Linked DNA regions of Vulgatibacter sp.. The protein of the gene in region 1 interacts with the protein of each later gene in a pairwise test. Links are inferred from orthologs where the notes say so. Each region holds a gene or a part of one and is shown on either strand. Other genes may lie near its edges.

What was found.
Region 2: the proteins of ACESMR_RS20395 (region 1) and ACESMR_RS00465 interact in binary tests that used the Escherichia coli proteins (3 or more experiments, as listed by UniProt). The link is inferred for Vulgatibacter sp. from one-to-one orthologs.

Annotation. Positions count from the first base shown.
Region 1 is NZ_JAWLCN010000011.1:113,874-120,163, reverse strand. What follows is about bases 951-3,949. They hold ACESMR_RS20395 (TlpA family protein disulfide reductase), read left to right. Parts: upstream 951-2,187; coding sequence 2,188-2,712; downstream 2,713-3,949. Other genes in these bases: ACESMR_RS20385 (tetratricopeptide repeat protein), read left to right, coding at 3,464-3,949; ACESMR_RS20390 (cytochrome c-type biogenesis protein CcmH), read left to right, coding at 2,709-3,464; ACESMR_RS20400 (heme lyase CcmF/NrfE family subunit), read left to right, coding at 951-2,191. In the rest of the region: ACESMR_RS20405 (cytochrome c maturation protein CcmE), read left to right, coding at 1-176; more of ACESMR_RS20400, read left to right, coding at 173-950; more of ACESMR_RS20385, read left to right, coding at 3,950-4,861; ACESMR_RS20380 (MXAN_6577-like cysteine-rich protein), read right to left, coding at 4,944-6,290. UniProt on the Escherichia coli protein: Involved in disulfide bond formation. Catalyzes a late, reductive step in the assembly of periplasmic c-type cytochromes, probably the reduction of disulfide bonds of the apocytochrome c to allow covalent linkage with the heme.
Region 2 is NZ_JAWLCN010000001.1:92,272-98,426, forward strand. Bases 1,573-4,436 are described here. They hold ACESMR_RS00465 (protein-disulfide reductase DsbD family protein), read right to left. Parts: upstream 3,730-4,436; coding sequence 2,416-3,729; downstream 1,573-2,415. Other genes in these bases: ACESMR_RS00460 (protein kinase domain-containing protein), read left to right, coding at 1,573-2,413; ACESMR_RS00470 (IscS subfamily cysteine desulfurase), read left to right, coding at 3,964-4,436. Also shown: ACESMR_RS00455 (hypothetical protein), read left to right, coding at 1-222; more of ACESMR_RS00460, read left to right, coding at 410-1,572; more of ACESMR_RS00470, read left to right, coding at 4,437-5,175; Fe-S cluster assembly scaffold IscU, read left to right, coding at 5,194-5,577; ACESMR_RS00480 (HesB/IscA family protein), read left to right, coding at 5,580-6,155. UniProt on the Escherichia coli protein: Required to facilitate the formation of correct disulfide bonds in some periplasmic proteins and for the assembly of the periplasmic c-type cytochromes.

The DNA.
Region 1 (6,290 bases):
TCCGGGAGAGCATCGGCGTGGTGGTCGAGGGGACGATGACGGCGGAGGGACACTTCACCTCCAACCGCCTCATGGTCTCCCACGACAACGAGTACCGCGCGCCGAAGGAAGGCGAGGCGTACGACGCCGAGAAGATGATCAAGCAGGTGATGAAGGACAACGAGGACGGGCGATGAACGCGATCCTCGGCCAGACGCTGGTGCTCCTCGCCCTGCTCACCGCTGCGGTGGGCAGCGTGCTGGGCTTCACCTCGGGCTTCAAGAAGAACGACGCCGCCCTGCAGTGGGCGCGGCGGATGGCCTACGCCTTCTCCGCGCTGATGATCGGCGCCAACGTGCTGATGGTCTACGCGCTGCTCACCCACGACTTCTCGGTGAGCTACGTGGCGCAGGTGGGCTCCCGCGCGACGCCGACCTGGGTGACGGTGGTGAGCCTCTGGTCCTCGCTCGAGGGCTCGATTCTCTTCTGGGGCGCGATCCTCGGTCTCTACGTCGGCGGCGCCGTCTACTGGAGCCGCAACAAGCACCCCGAGGTGATGCCCTGGGCGCTGGGCATCCTGCTCGCGTGCTCGGTCTTCTTCGCCTTCCTGATCGCGGGGCCTGCCAACCCCTTCCATGTGGTGCCCAACCCGCCAGCCGACGGCCCCGGCGCGAACCCGCTCCTCCAGAACCACATCCTCATGGTCGTCCACCCGCCTGCGCTCTACCTGGGCTACGTGGGCATGACCGTCCCCTTCGCCTTCGCCGTGGCGGCGCTGATGGCGGGCCGCCTCGGTCCCGACCTGCTCAAGAGCCTGCGGCAGTGGCTGCTCGTGCCCTGGATGTTTCTCACCGTCGGCATCGTGCTCGGCGGCTGGTGGGCCTACGAGGTCCTCGGCTGGGGCGGCTACTGGGCGTGGGATCCGGTCGAGAACGCCTCGCTGCTCCCGTGGCTCACGGCCACCGCTGCGGTGCACTCGATCCTCGTGGTGGAGCGCAAGGGGATCCTCAAGGGCTGGACCGTCACCCTGGTGCTGGCGACCTTCCTGCTCACCATCCTCGGCACCTTCATGACGCGCTCGGGCGTCTTCAACTCGGTGCACTCCTTCACCCAGTCGGACATCGGCCCGACCTTCCTCGGCTTCCTCGGCTTCGGCCTCGTCTTCTCCGTGCTGCTCCTGGCCGCGCGGATCGGCACGCTGGAAGCGGAGGGGCGGATCGACGATGCGAAGAGCCGCGAGAGCTTCTTCCTCGTCCAGAACCTGATCTTCGTCGGCCTCACCTTCACCGTGCTCATCGGCACCGTCTTCCCGCTGATCGTCGAGGCGGTGAAGGGCGTGCAGATCAGCGTGGGCGAGCCGTACTTCAACCGGATGGCGATCCCGCTCGGCGTGGCGCTGCTCTTCGTGATGGGCATCGGCCCCGCGCTGCCCTGGGGCCGCTCGAGCCGCCAGGAAGCCGTGCGCGCGGTGCTGCCGCCGCTCGCAGGCGCTGCCGTGGTCACCGCGATCGGCGTGGCCCTGGGCGCCCGCAGCCCCTGGCTCATCCTCACGCTGCTCACCGGCGGCTACACGCTGCAGGTGACGCTCAAGGAGATGTTCCTGCCGGTGCGCCAGCGCCTCAAGGGTGGCCGCAACAGCCTCGGCCAGGCGCTGACCTCGCTGGTCGGCCCGGGCCGGCGCCGCTTCGGCGGCTACGTGGTCCATCTCGGCGTGGTGCTGGTGATGGTGGCGATCGGCGTCTCCAGCACCCACAAGGTGACGGCGGAGACGACGCTGCCGCCGGGTGGTTCGACCACCCTCGGCCCCTACACCCTCACCTTCCTCGGCACGCAGGATCGGGTGGAGCCGCACCGCCGCTCCACCATCGCGCAGGTCGAGGTGAAGAAGGGCACCGAGTCGCTCGGCATCCTCGAGCCGGCGATGAACCATTACTTCACCCGCCGCGAGCCGATCGGCACCCCCGCGGTCCACAGCACGGTGAAGGAGGACATCTACCTGTCGATGATGAGCATCGACGGGAAGGGCAACCTCGGCCTCCGCGCCTTCCTCGAGCCGATGGTCGGCTGGATCTGGTTCGGAACCGCCATCATCGTGCTCGGCTCGCTGCTCTCGATGTGGCCGCGCCGCTCGCTCGCCACCGCTTCCGCGCGGAGCCGGCAGCCCGTCGCCGCCGGTGGCCCTGCCCCCGACAACGTGGAGCCCGCAGCGTGAACAAAAAGGTCCTCATCGCAGGATTGGTCCTCGTGCTGCCGCTCATCGCGCTCTTCGCGATGAGCTTCGGCAACGACCCGCACTCGGTCCGCTCGCCGCTGGTGGGCAGGCAGGCGCCGCCCTTCGCCCTCACCAGCGTCGGCGAGAAGCAGACCGTTTCTCTGGACGCGCTCAAGGGCAAGCCGGCGGTGGTCAACTTCTGGGCCACCTGGTGCCAGCCCTGCAAGATGGAGCACGGCGTGCTCACCCGCGGGGCGAATGCCTTCGGCGAGCAGGTGCAGTTCGTCGGCGTGGTCTACGACGACAAGGAAGAGGCGATCACCGAGTTCCTCGATCGCTACGGCAGCGGCTACCCCGCGCTGATCGACGAGGGCGGCAAGACCGCCATCGCCTACGGCGTCACCGGCGTGCCCGAGACCTTCTTCATCGACGCCAACGGGAAGATCGTCTCGAAATACGCCGGGCCGCTCTCCCCCGATCTGCTCGCGAAACACGTGCGCGAGCTGCTGGAGGCGCAGTGAGCCTGCTCCGTTTCTCCCTGCCCTGCTGGGTGCGGATGGTCCTCGCCTTCCTGGCCGCAGGCTGGGTCGGTCTCGGCGCGGTGCGCGCCGGCGCCACCAAGCCCCTGCCGCCCAACCACCCGCCGGTCCCCGCTGCAGCTGCGCCTGCGGCGCCCGCAGGCGACGGCATGGACGCCGACGCAGCCGCGGTGCTGAACCAGGCCGCCGCCCGTGCCGAGCAGGCAGGCAAGCCGGTCGACCGCGCCTTCGTGGTTTCGGTGGTCGGTGAGCCCGAAGACGCGATCCCGGCGACGCCCGAGGCCCTCGAGGAGAAGACCCACGCGGTGGCGCTGCTGCTCCGCTGCCCGGTCTGCCAGGGCAGCGCCGTCGCCGACTCGCCCTCCTCCACCGCCGTCAACATGAAGAACGAGGTCCGCGACCTCGTGGCCCTCGGCTTCGGCCAGAACCAGATCCTCCGCTACTTCGAGGCGTCCTATGGCCAGTTCGTGCTGATGGAGCCGAAGGCCGAAGGGATCAACTGGCTGGTGTGGCTCGGCCCCGGCGTGCTCGTCCTCGCGGGCCTCGGGGTGGTGGCCTACACGGTGAAGAAGCTCGGCGCCGGCAAGGCGGGTGCGGTGGCGGGCCACGTGCCCGGCCGCGGCGAGCTGCCCGAAGATGCGGAGCTGTCGCGCTACGTGCGCAAGGTGCGCGAGCTGGCCTACGGCTGGTCCGGCGGCGAGCCCCCGGCGGATCTCGCGAAGGGAGCGGAGTGATGGGCGGCGGGATGCACGAGACCAACTGGCTGCCGCCCCTGCTGGTGCTGGGGCTGGGGCTCCTCGCGGGCCTCGTCCTCGCGGTGAAATTCGCCCGCTCGAAGCGCGGCGCCGCGGCGGCGATGCCGCACGCGGTGGCGATCGAGGACGTCGAGGTGCGCGATCTGCGCGTGCAGCGCGACCTGCTCGTGGCGCAGCTGCGCGAGCTCGACGACACGGCGGGCAAGCGCACCGCCGACGAGCTCGCCCGGGACCGCTTCGCGCTCGAGCTGCAGGCGGCGGCGGTGCTGCGCGATCTCGACCTCGCCGAGGCCCGGGAGCGCAAGGCGGAGGCGGCTGCAGCTGCAGCGCCCGCCGCTGCTGCGGCGAAGCCCACGCCGGCGTGGGTGGGCGCTGCCTGGGGCGGCGGCGTGGTGCTCTTCGGCGCCCTGCTCTTCTTCATCCTCCAGAGCGAGTCGGGCAACCGCGCCCCCGGCGGCTCGATCACCGGCAACGGCCCCACCGTAAACGGCCCCGCTGGCAACGGTCAGATGGCCGAGGGGCAGCAGGCCCCGGCGCAGCCCGATCCCGAGCTCGAGCAGTTCATCGCCAGGGCGCAGGCCAACCCGCAGGATCTCGAGGCGCAGCTCGACCTCGCGCAGGCCTTCCTCTACCGGGAGCGGCTGGTCGAGGTCTTCCAGGTGGTCCAGCACATCAAGACCCTCGACGCCGAGAACCCGCGGGCGCTGACCTACGAGGCGGTGGTGCGGCAGGCGATGGGCATGGCCGAGCAGGCCCTCGCGCTCCTCGACACGGCGGTGCGGAAGGATCCGCAGCTCGCCGAGGCGTGGGTGCGCCGCGGCCTCGTCGCCTTCGACGTGGCGAAATACGACGTGGCGGTGGAGTCCTGGGAGAAGGCGCTGGCGATCCGGCCCGACGGCAAGGAGGCGCTGGCCCCGGTGATCGCCGAGGCGAAGCTCCGCATGGAGAACAAGGGCAAGGTGGCGCCGGTGCCGTCGCCGGAGGAGCTGGCTGCAGCGCCGGTGAAGGCACCCGCACCCGCACCCGAGCCCGCCGCTGGCCCGAACGATCTCCAGGTGGTCCTCGAGCTCGATCCGGCCCTCGCCGGCAAGGTGGCCCCGGGCACGCCGATCTTCGTCTCCGTCCGCTCCGCCGGCGTGAAGATGGGCCCGCCCGCTGCCGCCAAGCGGCTCGCCGCAGGCAGCTTCCCGCTCACGCTGGTCATCGGCCCGGGCGACACGATGATGGGCCAGCCCCTGCCCAATCCGGCGTACGTCGAGGCCCGCATCGACGGCGACGGCAACGCGATGACACGCGACCCGTCCGACCCCTCGGCCAACGCCGACGGCGTCGCCGCAGGCAAGGCGACCACGCTGGTGCTCCGCGCCGGCAACTGACGGCAAGCGCTGCTGCAAAGAGAGACGCCCGGCCCGCATCGAAGCGGCGCCGGGCGTTTCCATTTGCAGCTGCAGCTCCGGCCTACCAGCTCACCGTGAGGTCGTAGACGCCTTCGTGGAAGGAGCTGAAGCCGTCGACGATGGCGAACCAGAGGCCGTCGCCGACGAGGGGCACGCCGGTGAGCTCGGAGGCCCGCCCGCAGGATGCGTCGTCGTTGCAGGCCACCGGCGAGCCGGTGCAGGTGGAGCCGATGGCGACCACGGTGTCCCAGGTGGCGCCGCAGGTGGTGGCGCTGGCGGTGTGGGTGCCGGGGCAGGTGGTGAAGTACCAGAAGTCCTCGGGCCCTGCTGCACCGGAGCAGGCCACCCGCGTGTTGGTGCCGCCGGTGGTGTCGCCGCTCACCTGCACGCCGCTCTCGATCGGGCTCGCTCCGCTGCAGCTCGAGGTCTGCACCTTGATCTGCACGGTGGTGTCGGCGGTGACCCCGTGGGCCTCGACCACGACGAAGTGCGTGCCGGCGGGAAGCACGCCCACCCACTGTTCCTGCTGCGTGCCGCAGGCGTCGTCGGTGCAGCTCGACTCCGTCCCCGTGCAGCTGCCGGTGCGGACGGAGAGCGAGGTGGAGACGGCGGAGCCGAAGGTGGAGAGATAGACGAGCTGCTCGCTCGGCAGATCCAGCTGGAAGATCACGTCGCGTCCCGAGGCAGCGCCGCAGCTCGAAGTGACGTCGTCGACCGTGGCCGTGCCCACCGCCGCGGTGAAGGTGCCGTCCCGCACCAGCGGGAACGCGTTCGCGCAGCTGTCGTTGGTGTCGATCGGCGGGCAGCGATCGTCGGGCATGCCGTCGCAATCCTCGTCGATGCCGTTGTGGCAGATCTCGGCGCTCGGCACGCAGCTGTTCGGATCGTGGGGGATCTCCACCGGGATGGTGGTGACGTTGTTGGTGTAGTCGAGCTCCGCGAAGACCCGCGCCGGGTTGACGGCGATCTCCAGCTGGTACTGGCCGGCGGGAACGCCGGTGATGTCGACCCACTGGCAGTCGAGGCCGCTGCCGTAGGTGTCGGCCCAGCCCATCGAGATCCCCTGGTTGCTGCAGCCGTACTGGGGGGAGGTGGCGGGCGCGTCGGGGTCCACGCGGTTGATGTCCATCAGGCAGAAGGCCTGCTTGTGGCCCACCGCCGCCACGTTCCCCTGCATGTCGAGGAGCCGGTAGCTCGCGTAATCCTCGAAGTGGTAGTGGCCATGGCACTGGCTGAAGACCAGGTGCGGGTTGCCGCTCGGCGGCCCCACCGCCAGGTCGGCGGTGCCGAGGTTCGGCGTGCGGGTGGAGAAGCGCAGCAGCCTGCGGTCGCCGGTGCCGGCGACGCAGCCCTCGACCACCGCGCAGGAGTTCGCCTCGAAGTTGGTGACGAGGTAGTTGAGCGAGCT
Region 2 (6,155 bases), on another replicon or contig:
AACCTCGAGGGCGAGGAGATGTACGTCATCGTCGGGACCTACGCCGACGAGGCTGCGGCCACCGCCTGCATGGACGCCTACCAGAAGTTCCTCGGCGGCATGTGGGAGCAGTTCAAGGCCGACTTCTACCGGGACGGCCGCTTCGTCATCGAGCTCAACCCGAAGATGCCCGCGGAGCAGAAGGAGAAGGCCCGCAAGGCGGTCGCCGGCTCCCTCGGCTGATCGCCTGGGCCCATCGCCCGCCGGACTGCGATCGTGGTCCGGCGGGTTGATACACGGTATGGGGATGTCGCCTCACCCTTCTCCACTGGGGGTGAGGAGGGCTTTCTGTTAGAGTGCATCCAAACGAAAAAGCCACGGGGGCGGGGCTTTTTCGCGTCGATTCTCCTTTGCCTCTGGGGGCGTGGCGGTGGGCCACTATCGAATCATCCGCAGGCTCGCGACAGGCGGCATGGCCGAGGTCTACCTCGGCAAGCTCGTCGGCGCCGGCGGCTTCGAAAAGCCCGTGGCGATCAAGCGGATGCTGCCCTCGCTGGCGGCAGACCCCGCGAGCGCCGCAGCGTTCCTCGCGGAAGCCCGCCTCTGCGTCCACCTCGTCCATCCGAACGTGGTGCAGGTCCTCGATCTCGGCACCACCGCCGGCGCTCCCTACCTGGTGATGGAGCTGGTCGACGGCGAGGACCTCCGCAAGATCCTCAACGTCGCCTCGCAGGCCGGTGCGCCCCTGCAGCCGCCCGAGGTGATCCACGTGGTCGCCTGCGTGGCGGAGGCGCTCGCCTACGCCGACGAGACCGCGGGCCCCAACGGCCAGCCGCTCCACGTGGTCCACCGCGACGTCAACCCGTCCAACGTGATGATCTCCATGGCCGGCGAGGTGAAGCTCGCCGACTTCGGCGTTGCGAAGGCCGCGGACGGCAGGCAGTCGACCCAGGGCAACCTGCTCAAGGGCAAGCTCGGCTACCTCGCGCCGGAGCTGCTCAGCGGCGCGCCGGCGCAGCACGCCAGCGACATCTTCCTCACCGGCGTCCTGCTCTTCGAGCTCCTCGCCGGCAGGCCGCTCTTCGCCACCGGCAGCAACGCGGGCCGCACGCTCGCGATGATCGCCGCCCACGACGAGAACCAGCTCGACCTTCCCGCAGGCGCGCCGGAGGAGCTCCTTCCGATCCTGCGCCGGGCCCTCGCCCGCGATCCGGCGATGCGCTACCGGCACGCGAGCCACTTCGCCAGCGACCTCCGCACCATCCTCGAGGATCGGCGCTGGCGCGTGGGCCGCGAGCAGCTCGCCGCCCGCATGGCGAGCCTCTTTCCCGGCAGGGCGAAGCTCGACCAGGATCTCTCCGGCGGTGTGCCGCTGCAGGACGACCGCAGCACCCAGCAGCCACCGCCGCCTCCGCCGCAGCAGCGGCCCCGAGCAGAGGACTTCGGCGTTGCCCCGCGCAGCCAGCGGCGGCGCCTCGGCGAGATGCTGGTCGAGGCGGGGCTGATCACCGGGGTGCAGCTCCAGACCCTGCTCGCCAGGCAGCGGCAGGAGGGTGGCAAGCTCGGCGAGTGGGCGGTGAGCCTCGAATACGCGCCGGCCCGTGCGGTGCTGCAGGTCCTCGCCAAGCAGCTGGGCGTGCCCTTCATCACCGACGAGAAGCTGCTCGAGGCGCGGCCCTCCGCGGAGATGATCGCCAACTTCCCCCAGGAGATCGCCCTGCGCCTGCTGGCGCTGCCGGTCTCGGAGCGGGACGGCACCGCCTTCGTGGCGATGACCGATCCGGCGAACCTCGAGAAGCTGGACATGATCCGCTTCCGGCTCGGCATGAAGGTCCGGCCGATCGTCTGCACCGAATTCGGCCTGCGCCGCGCCATCGCCCGGGTCTTCGGCGGCAGGGGCGACGAGCTCAAGTGGCGGCAGCTCGACGCCAGCGATCCGCTCTCGCTCCTCTCGACCCGGGTGATCGACTTCGAGGCGATCCAGCGCCGGACCGACGCCGAGACGATGATCGCGCGGGTGCCGACGATGCCGCCGGCCGCCCCCGCAGCCGGCACGACGACGCTGCCGGGGATGATCACGCCGGCGCCCGGCGCCGTGCCTGCCGGCACCCCCGTGACCCCCGGTGGCGCGGTGATGCCGCAGGGCGCCGTCACCGCACCGCCGGGCTACCTGCTCGCCTACGTGCCCACCGGCATCGGCCCCGACGGCCAGCCGATCTACGTGGCGGTGCCGGTGCCGCAGCCGGTGCCCGGCGCGGCGACGCCGCAGGCGGTCGTGCCGGGGATGATGCCGGTGGCGCCTGCAGCGCAGCCGGCAGCGCAGCCGGCAGCGCCTGCGCCGCGCAACGATCTGCGCGCCAACGCGAGCCGCGAGATCGACTTCGGCGACGAGGACTTCGGCGAGGAGCTGGAGCTCGACGACTCGAAGCGCTGAACTCAGCGCACCTGCTGCATCAGCTCGAGGAAGGCGGGGGCCTGGACGAAGCCGGTCACCCGCGGCTTCTCGAGGACCTTGCCGTCGGAGCCGATGAAGACGATCGTCGGCAGCCCCTGCACGGCGTAGCGCTCGTAGAGCTCCAGGATCGCAGCGTCCTCTACGGTTCCGTCGATCTTCAGTGAGACGAAGCGCTCGGCCTCCGCCGCGACCTTCGCGTCGGTGTAGGTGTACTTGTCGAGCTCTTTGCAGGCGGCGCACCAGTCCGCGTAGAAGTCGATCATCACCGGTTTGCCCTCCGCCTGCGCCCGGGCCAGCGCCGCGTCGTGATCGCTCACCCAGGCGACGAGCTCGCCTGCATGGGCAGGCGCCGCGAGCCGGAGGAAGAGGCCGAGCACGGCGAGCCCGATCCCCGCCGCCTTCAGGCCCCGCTCCGCTGCGCCGCCGTGCCAGGAGCGGTGCACCGCGCCGAGGAGCACGCCGGCGGCGACGCCGGCAGGGGCGAGGACGAGGGCCCAGCTGCCCGCGGCGACGCTGCCCAGCGCCGGCCACGCCGTCTTCAGGTAGAGGAGCGCCATCGCCACCAGGGCGATGCCGAAGACGCTCTTCACCCCGTCCATCCAGGGGCCGCTCCTGGGCAGGGAGAGCGAGAAGGCGCCGATGAGGAAGAAGGGCAGGCCCACGCCCAGCGCGTAGACGAAGAGGAGGAGCACCCCGAAGAGCGGCTCACCGGCGGACGCCACGAAGGTGAGGAGCGAGGCGAGCACGGGCCCGGTGCACGGCGCCGCCACCAGGCCTGCGACCAGGCCCATGGCCAGCGCCCCGCCGGCGCCAGCGCCGCCCACCTGGTTGAGCCGCCGGGCGAGCGACTGGGGCAGGGCGATCTCGAAGGCGCCGAACATCGAGCTCGCCATGACCAGGAAGAAGAGGGCGAGGCCCGCCAGGACCCAGCGGTTGGCGAGGACCGTGCCAAAGGCCTGCCCCGAGGAGGCGGCGGCGAAGCCCAGGGCCGAGAACATCAGCGCCATGCCGAGGACGTAGGTGGTGGTGAGGCCGAGGGACTTCCAGCGGCTCTTCGCCTCCCTGGCGCCGATCACCCCCATGGTGATGGGGATGAGCGGGTAGACGCAGGGGGTCAGGCTGGTGAGGACGCCCCCCATCCAAGCCATGCCGAGGGCACCAACGCCTGCCCCTGCAGCGAGGTCCAGCTCGCCCCCCGTGCCGGAGACGAGTCCCTGCCCGAGCAGATCGGGCAGGAAGTAGACCGCCGCCGCCGCCGCAACGGCGCCGAGCAGAAGAATCGAGGTAGGCCGCATGTTGGCTCTTCATCTTGACAAGGTGACGTTACGGAACGTATCTAACTGCCAATTCGGCGCACCGGGGTAAGCCCGGGGAGCCAACGGGCATTCCCTTGACGATGCGGGCGCATCGTCTTTATAAGGCCGCAAAATCGACAAGGTCGCTCCACTTTCGGAATGCCGGTCGATATCCATGTCGCAAGACACGGAGACGAGCCGAAACGGTTCCAGCGAGCACCAGACGGGGCAGGTATGAAGAAGCCGATCTACATGGACTACCACGCCACGACGCCGCTCGACCCGCGCGTGCTCGAGGCGATGATGCCCTACCTGACCGAGCACTTCGGCAACGCCGCGTCCCGCTCCCACCCCTTCGGCTGGGCAGCCGAGGCCGCGGTGGAGAAGGCTCGGGACCAGGTGGCGGCGCTGATCGGCGGCACCGGCAAGGAGATCGTCTGGACCTCCGGCGCCACCGAGTCGATCAACCTGGCGATCAAGGGCATCGCCGACTTCTACAAGGACAAGGGCAACCACATCGTCACGTGCAAGACCGAGCACAAGGCGGTGCTGGATACCTGCAAGCGGCTCGAGCGCCAGGGCTACGAGGTGACCTACCTCGACCCGGACGCCACCGGCCGCGTCTCCGCCGAGCAGGTCGCGGAGGCGATCACCGACAAGACGATCCTCGTGGCGCTGATGCTCGCCAACAACGAGATCGGCACCATCCATCCGATCGAGGAGATCGGCCGGGTCACCCGGGCGAAGGGCGTCTTCTTCCACGTCGACGCGGTGCAGGGCGCAGGCCGGATCCCCTTCGACGTGAACGAGTGCAACGTCGACCTCTGCTCGATCTCGGGCCACAAGGTCTACGGCCCCAAGGGCGTGGGCGCCCTCTGGGTGCGCCGCCGTCCCCGCGTCCGCCTCACCGCGATCATCGACGGCGGCGGCCACGAGCGCGGCATGCGCTCCGGCACCTTGAACGTGCCGGGCATCGTCGGCTTCGGCGCCGCTGCCGAGATCGCGATGGCCGAGCGCGACACCGAGGCGGCGAAGATGCGCCAGCTCCGCGACAAGCTGGAGCAGTCGATCACCTCGCGCCTCGACATGGTCTACCTCAACGGCCACCGCGAGCACCGGCTCCCCAACAACCTCAACCTCTCCTTCGCCTACGTGGAGGGCGAGGGCCTGATGATGGCGCTGCGCGACGTGGCGGTCTCCTCCGGCTCTGCCTGCACCTCCGCCTCCCTCGAGCCCTCGCACGTGCTGCGCGCGTGCGGCGTCGAGGAGGAGCTGGCGCACACCTCGATCCGCTTCGGCCTCGGCCGCTTCACCACCGAGGAGGAGGTCGACTACGTTGCCGAGCTCGTGGTGGCGAAGGTGAGCAAGCTTCGCGAGATGTCGCCGCTCTACGAGATGGCGAAGGAAGGCATCGACCTCAAGTCCATCGCCTGGACGGCGCACTAGTTCAAGGAAGGGTGACACATGGCCTACAGCGACAAGGTCATCGACCACTACGAAAACCCCCGCAACGTCGGGACCCTCGACAAGGAAGATCCGAACGTCGGCACCGGCCTCGTCGGTGCACCCGCCTGCGGCGACGTGATGCGCCTGCAGCTCCGGATCAGCGACGCCGGCGTGATCGAGGACGCAAAGTTCAAGACCTTCGGTTGCGGCTCCGCGATCGCCTCCTCCTCGCTCGTCACCGAGTGGGTGAAGGGCAAGAGCGTCGACGAGGCGATGACGATCAAGAACTCGGACATCGCCGAGGAGCTCTCGCTCCCGCCCGTGAAGATCCACTGCTCGGTCCTCGCCGAGGACGCGATCAAGGCGGCGATCACCGACTACAAGAACAAGAAGAAGGCCTGAAGATGGAAAACCAGGACACCGGCAAGCTCGTAGGGCTCGGCGCGAAGAGCACCGAGTCGCGGCCCGAGGGCCAGGCGACCACGCCGGCTCCTGGGTTGACCGGCCTCGGCAGCAAGGGCGCTGCCGGTGGGCTCACGGGCCTCGGCGCCAGGAGCGCCGGCGGCCTCGGCGCCTCGGGCGCGGGCAGCAGCCTCACCGGCCTCGGTTCGTCGGGCGCAGCTGGTGGCCTCACCGGCCTCGGTGGTGCGGCCAAGCCCGCGGCGCCGGCTGCTGCCCCTGCGGCGGCGCCGCGCAAGGCGGGCATCCGGATCGCCGAGAGCGCCGCGGAGCGGATCCGCAAGATCCTGACCGACCGCGGCACCCCCGACGCCGGCCTCCGCATCCGCATCCGTGGCGGCGGCTGCACCGGCCTGCAGTACGACATGGAGTTCGCCGACGAGGCGAAGGAGAAGGACCGCGTCTTCTCCGAGCACGGCGTGAAGATCTTCGTCGATCCGAAGAGCTACATCTTCCTGATCGGCACCGAGCTCACCTACCAGCAGGGCCTGCTCGAGTCGGGCTTCAAGCTCGAGAACCCG